3 regions of the Streptomyces sp. NPDC002853 genome follow, and region 1 is predicted to be linked to each of the others. Evidence: riboswitches for the same ligand, from Rfam matches in the RefSeq annotation. Region 1 holds a riboswitch; each other region holds the start of a gene.

What was found. Region 1 has a riboswitch for S-adenosylmethionine ahead of ACWD02_RS12870 (putative leader peptide). Riboswitches for the same ligand answer to the same signal wherever they lie in the genome.
Region 2: it holds a riboswitch for S-adenosylmethionine, as region 1 does, so the genes downstream of both, thrC (threonine synthase) here and ACWD02_RS12870 (putative leader peptide) in region 1, are expected to answer to the same signal.
Region 3: it holds a riboswitch for S-adenosylmethionine, as region 1 does, so the genes downstream of both, ACWD02_RS00280 (aminotransferase class V-fold PLP-dependent enzyme) here and ACWD02_RS12870 (putative leader peptide) in region 1, are expected to answer to the same signal.

The regions. Positions count from the first base shown of each region.
Region 1 covers NZ_JBSFUS010000004.1:365,434-367,628, reverse strand. Annotated here, with positions in the region: gene ACWD02_RS12875 (M13 family metallopeptidase) at 1-894, shown strand, start outside; SAM riboswitch class IV at 1,097-1,210, shown strand; gene ACWD02_RS12870 (putative leader peptide) at 1,258-1,383, shown strand; gene ACWD02_RS12865 (LLM class flavin-dependent oxidoreductase) at 1,462-2,195, shown strand, end outside.
Region 2 covers NZ_JBSFUS010000009.1:353,565-355,759, forward strand. Annotated here, with positions in the region: gene thrC (threonine synthase) at 77-1,393, opposite strand; SAM riboswitch class I at 1,411-1,545, opposite strand; gene ACWD02_RS26175 (glucosyl-3-phosphoglycerate synthase) at 1,715-2,195, shown strand, end outside.
Region 3 covers NZ_JBSFUS010000001.1:54,434-56,628, forward strand. Annotated here, with positions in the region: gene ACWD02_RS00280 (aminotransferase class V-fold PLP-dependent enzyme) at 1-1,020, opposite strand, end outside; SAM riboswitch class IV at 1,187-1,303, opposite strand; gene trpD (anthranilate phosphoribosyltransferase) at 1,378-2,195, opposite strand, start outside.

The DNA.
Region 1 (2,195 bases):
GTCGCCAATCTCCTGGAGGCCTACCGCCAGTCGATCGCCCGGCTCGACTGGATGACGGATGAGACGAAGGAGCGCGCGTACGAGAAGCTCGCCACCTTCCGTCCCAAGATCGGATACCCCGACACCTTCCGCGACTACTCCGCCCTCCAGGTGTCCGCGGACGACCTGCTCGGCAACGCGCAGGCGGCGGACGCCTTCGAGTCCGACCGGCAGCTCGCGAAGATCGGCGCGCCGGTCGACCGCGACGAGTGGTTCATGCTGCCGCAGACCGTCAACGCCTACTACAACCCGGGCACCAACGAGATCTGCTTCCCCGCGGGCATCCTGCAGAAGCCGTTCTTCTCGCCCGACGCCGATCCCGCCGAGAACTACGGCGGCATCGGCTCGGTCATCGGCCACGAGATCGGCCACGGCTTCGACGACCAGGGCGCGCAGTACGACGGCGCGGGCAACCTCAACGACTGGTGGACCGCGGCCGACAAGACCGCGTTCGAGGCGAAGTCGAAGGCGCTGGTCAAGCAGTACGACGCGTTCTCGCCCCGCAACCTCCCCGGCGAGTTCGTCAACGGCTCGCTGACGGTGGGCGAGAACATCGGCGACCTGGGTGGCCTGACCATCGGGCACACGGCGTACAAGATCGCGCTCAACGGCGACCCGATGCCCACGAAGGACGGCCTGACCGGCTCCCAGCGGCTCTTCATGAACTGGGCCTACTGCTGGCGCACCAAGCGCCGCAAGGAGCAGGAGCAGCAGTACCTCACCATCGACCCGCACTCGCCGCCGGAGTTCCGGGCCAACATCGTCCGTAACCTCGACGAGTTCCACGAGGCGTTCGGGACGAGGGAGGGCGACGGTCTCTGGCTGGAGCGGGCGGACCGCGTCAGGATCTGGTGAACTCCCGGGGCGGACGCGGCACTTCGGCCGCGGCCGCCCCGGTCCGTCGACCGCATCAGCGCGGGCCGGAACAGAACCAGCGGCCCGGTGGTTGTGCCTGACGAAGGCGGACGCTGAAGGGGGACGGCGTGTGCGGTGATGCCGGCCCGGCCATGATCCACGGGCATTGCGCACGGCTGCGCCCTCACGTAGCGTCCGAACAGGTTACGAGTGTCAGCGTCAAGTCCTGGCTTGCTGACCGGCAACCGCGCCTCGCGGCGGGGTGCTCCAGGTGAGGACCAGGCGGAGCCCGACCAGGGTTCCGCGAGCGCGAGACCGGCGAGGCCGTGGGCCCGCCGGGCCGGAAGGGCGGAGGTGACGGTCGTGCCGCTGCTGCCGCCGGTGCCCGGCCCCCGCCCCGTGGTGATCGCCCCGAGCCGCCAGGTGCACCTGTACTCCCGGCACCACATCGACCTGCAGCGTGTCGCCGGCGCGCTCTGTCGTTCCTGACCCGTCACCCGCCGCCGCGCACCCTCGTAGCCGAGGGGCCGGTGTTCTCGTACGGTCGATCAGGAAGGCACTCCTCTCGTGTCGTCATCACCTTCATCCCCGCTGTCCTCTTCTGCTCCCGCGGCTCCGTCCGCCCCGCTGCACCTTGCCGTCGCACTCGACGGGGCGGGCTGGCACCCGGCCGCCTGGCGTGAACCGGCGTCCCGTCCACAGGAGTTGTTCACTGCCCGGTACTGGGCCGATCTGGTCACGGAGGCCGAGCGCGGCCTCCTCGACTTCGTGACGATCGAGGACGGGCTCGGCCCGCAGTCCTCGCACTTCACCGAGCCCGACGGACGCACCGACCAGATCCGCGGGCGGCTCGACGCCGTCCTCATCGCCGCCCGCGTCGCCCCGCTGACCAGGCACATCGGTCTGGTGCCGACGGTGGTGGCCACACACACGGAGCCCTTCCACATATCCAAGGCGATCGCCACGCTCGACTACGTGAGCACGGGCCGTGCGGGCGTCCGCGTGCAGGTGTCGGCGCGCCGGAACGAGGCCGCGCACTTCGGACGCCGTACATTTCCCGCCTTCGGAATCGAGGACCTCGAACGCCCGGACGTACGGGAGTTGACCGCTGACCTCTTCGACGAGGCGGCCGACCACATCGAAGTGGTGCGCCGCCTCTGGGACAGCTGGGAGGACGACGCGGAGATCCGGGACGTCGCCACCGGCCGCTTCATCGACCGCGACAAGCTGCACTACGTCGACTTCGAGGGCAAGCACTTCAGCGTCAAGGGCCCCTCGATCACGCCCAGGCCGCCGCAGGG
Region 2 (2,195 bases), on a different contig from region 1:
CCTTCAGGGGCGCGGGGAACTGCGCGACCAGCCACAACGGTCCGCAGGCGGAAAGAAGGCTCAGGCCCTACGGCGGCTAACCGGCAAGACCAGCGGAGCGAAACGCGTCAAGGCTGGGCTTGATCGTCGCCGTCGCCTGAGACGTCTCGGCAACGGCGTCGAGGGTCTTGAGCCCATCGCCCGTGTTCAACACGACCGTGGTCAGCGAGGGATCGATGAGCCCCGCATCGAGCAGCTTCTTCGTGACGCCCACGGTCACGCCGCCCGCGGTCTCCGCGAAGATCCCTTCCGTGCGAGCGAGAAGCTTGATCGCGTCCACGACCTGCTCGTCGTTCACGTCCTCCACCGCACCGCCCGTGCGACGCGCGATGTCCAGGACGTACGGCCCGTCGGCGGGGTTGCCGATGGCGAGCGACTTGGCGATGGTGTTCGGCTTCTGGGGGCGCACGACGTCGTGCCCGGCCTTGAAGGCGGTGGACACCGGCGAGCAGCCCTCGGCCTGCGCCCCGAAGATCTTGTAGGGCTTGTCCTCGACCAGACCCAGCTGGATGAGCTCCTTCAGACCCTTGTCGATCTTCGTGAGCTGCGAGCCCGAGGCGATCGGGATGACCAGCTGGTCGGGAAGGACCCACCCCAGCTGCTCGCAGATCTCGTACGCGAGGGTCTTGGAACCCTCGCCGTAGTACGGCCGCAGGTTCACGTTCACGAAGCCCCAGCCCTCGCCCAGCGGGTCGCCGATGAGCTCGGAGCAGAAGCGGTTCACGTCGTCGTAGTTGCCCTCGATGCCGACGAGCTCGCCGCCGTACACCGCGGCCATGACGACCTTGCCCTGCTCCAGGTCGTGCGGGATGAACACGCAGGAGCGGAAGCCGGCGCGGGCCGCGGCGGCACCGACGGCGCCCGCGAGGTTGCCGGTGGAGGAACAGGAGAGCGTGGTGAAGCCGAAGGCGCGCGCGGCCTCGATGGCCTGCGCGACGACGCGGTCCTTGAAGGAGTGCGTCGGGTTGCCGGAGTCGTCCTTGACGAACAGCTTGCCCTGCTCGACGCCGAGCTCACGGGCGAGGTTGTCGGCCTTGACGAGCTTGGTCCAGCCGGGGTTGATGTTCGGCTTCTCGGCGACGTTCGCCGGGACGGGAAGGAGCGGGGCGTAGCGCCAGATGTTGTCGGGGCCGGCCTCGATCTGCTTCCTGAGCGCCTCGGGGTCACCGGTCGGCAGGTCGTACGCCACTTCGAGCGGGCCGAAACAGGCCTGACAGGCGAAGATCGGGCCGAGGGCGTAGAGCTCGCCGCACTCGCGGCAAGAGAGGCCCGATGCGGGGCCGAGGTCCACGGAACCCGTGGAAGCCTGGGTGGAAGGGGTGGTGTCGTTCGTTGCGACAGTCTGCGCAGCCATGGAGGCGAGGCCCTTTCTCCTCATCTTCCCCGCGACGAATTTCGCCGCGAGACGGAATTGGCACCTTCCCCACCGAGACCTCGCGTGCGCGGTCGGCGGGATGGTTGCCGGGGCTTCAACGGGCCGTATCCCTCTGCCCCTCTGGATGAGCGGTATGGCGCCGGGGGCTTCAGGGGCCCCAGGGCATTTGTCGCGCGATGACCCCGGCATGCGATGGTCATCGGCGTTGTTCAAGACTGTAACCGACGGCCTGGACCCTTGAGATAGTCGTCCGAACCGCGAGATGGATCACATGTAGGCCACACACAGGAGGAGCCACCCGTGCTGGAAGAGGCCGAGCGCTGGCTGACCAGGCGTTCCTGGTCCGTTGCCGACCGTCCGCTCAGCGCGCTCGTCGCCGCCAAGCGGGCGTCGGGGACCTCGGTGAGCGTCGTGCTGCCCGCGCTCGACGAGGAGGGGACGGTCGGCGAGATCGTCGCCGAGATCCGCCGTGAGCTGGTCGAGAAGGCCGCTCTCGTCGACGAGCTCGTGGTGATCGACTCCGGCTCGCGGGACCGTACGGCCGAGGTCGCCCGGAAGGCGGGCGCGCGGGTCGTGCACCGGGACGTGATCCTGCCGCGCATCCCGGCCGTGCCCGGCAAGGGCGAGGTCATGTGGCGCTCGCTCCTGGTGACCGGCGGTGACATCGTCGCGTTCGTCGACGCGGACCTGCGGGAGTTCTCGGCGGACTTCGTCACCGGCATAGTGGGCCCGCTCCTGACCGAGCCCGACGTACACCTCGTGAAGGCGATGTACGACCGTC
Region 3 (2,195 bases), on a different contig from region 1:
CTCGGCGAGGCCCTCGCGGACCTTGGCGATGAGGTGACGCTCACGGGCGACGAGCTCGTCGAAGCCGGCCTCGGTCAGCGCCTTGCAGGCGGCGGCGATGGAGTACACGCCGATGACGTTCGGCGAACCGGCCTCGTGCCGCGCCGCGGTGTCGTGCCACTCGACGTCCACTCCGCCGTCCGTACGCCGCGCGACCTTCCGCGACGCGCCGCCGCCCGCGAGGTACGGCTCGGCCGCCCGCAGCCAGTCGGAGCGGCCCGCGAGGACGCCCGATCCGAAGGGCGCGTACAGCTTGTGGCCGGAGAAGGCGACCCAGTCGACGTCCAGCTCAGCGATGGAGACCGGGTGGTGGGGCGCGAGCTGCGCGGCGTCCAGGACGATGCGGGCACCGTGCGCGTGAGCGGCGGCGGCCAGCTCCTTGACCGGCCACAGCTCACCGGTGACATTCGACGCGCCGGTCACGCAGACCAGGGCGGGGCCGTAGGGGTCGCGGTCGGCGAGGGCGCGCTCCAGGGTGGCGACGGCCTGGTCGGCGGTGCGCGGGGCGTTCAGGTACGTCACGCGGGCGTCGCGCCACGGAAGCAGCGAGGCGTGGTGCTCGGTCTCGAAGACGAAGACCTGGCAGTCGGCGGGCAGCGCGGCGGCGAGCAGGTTGAGCGAGTCGGTGGTCGAGCGGGTGAAGACGACCTGGTCGTCCTCGCGGCAGCCGAGGAACTCGGCGACGGTGACCCGGCTGTTCTCGAAGAGGTCGGTGGAGAGCTGCGAGAGGTACCCGGCACCGCGGTGCACGCTGCCGTAGTACGGCGCGTAGGCGGCCACGTCGTCCCACACCCGCTGCAGGGCCGGGGCGCTGGCCGCGTAGTCGAGCGCGGCGTAGGTCACCTCGCCGCCGGTGACGAGCGGCACGGTGACGTCACGGCCGAGCACCGGCAGCGGCGCGGCACAGCAGGGGTCGGCGGACTCGGCGGAGACGGACTCGGCGGAGACGGCTTCGGTGGTGGCGACAGAGCGTGCGGACATGGCGAACTCCCGTGGGAAGGCAGGCGAGTTCACTGCGAGAGCGCGCGTACGGCGCCGCAGTGAAGAAGAAAAAGGGGGTGCGGAAAAGGGGCCGGAAAGCCCTATCGCATTCGCTTGCTCACGAGACTGCTCCCTTGAGGACCAGGACCCCAGGGTTGTTCGCAGGGGTCCGCGCTTGCCATGGACCTTGCTGTCCACGGCCTGGTCTTCACCCGGGGCACCCCGCCACGGACGGAGGGTTGCCGGACAGCGAGCCGGGGCCTAATCGCTGTCACTCATGACCTGCGCAGCATCTTGCCACACGATCTTCTCGGTGCCCACCGCAGTCCGGATGCCGGACTGCGGTGGGCGCCACACTCACCTGTTGCTGGCCGCCACCCACAGCTCGAGGGCCTTCTTCGCCGACCCGGAGTCGATCGACTCCGCCGCCTTCGCGATGCCGGCGCCGATCTGCTCCACCAGGGTCCCCTCGCCCGGCGAGAGGGCCACCAGGGCCGCCGCCGTGTTGAGCAGGACGGCGTCCCGCACAGGGCCCTTCTCGCCGTCCAGGAGGCGCAGCGCCACCTCGGCGTTGTACGAGGCGTCGGCGCCCCGCAGCGCCTCGACGGGGACGAGGTCGATGCCGACGTCCCGCGGGTCGAAGGCCTCCTCGCGCACGGCTCCGTCCCGCACCACCCAGACCCGGGAGGTCGAGGTGGTCGTCAGCTCGTCGAGACCGTCGTCGCCGCGGAAGACCAGGGAGGAGTGCCCGCGCTCGGCGAAGACCCCGGCCACGATCGGCGCCATCCTCGGGTCGGCCACGCCGACCGCCTGGGCCCGCACCTTGGCCGGGTTGGTGAGCGGACCGAGGGCGTTGAAGACGGTCCGGATGCCCAACTGGCTGCGCGCCCCGCCCGCGTGCCGCAGCGCCGGGTGGAACTTCACGGCGAAGCAGAAGGTGATCCCGGCTTCCTCGGCCACCTCGACGACGCGATGCAGCGGCAGCTCCAGGTTCACCCCGAGCTTCTCCAGGACGTCGGAGGCTCCCGAGGCGCTGGATGCGGCGCGGTTGCCGTGCTTGACGACCTTCGCGCCCGCGCCCGCGGCCACGATCGCGGACATCGTGGAGATGTTGACGGTCTTGGCTCCGTCACCGCCGGTGCCGACGATGTCGACGGTCCGCCCCGGCACCTCGA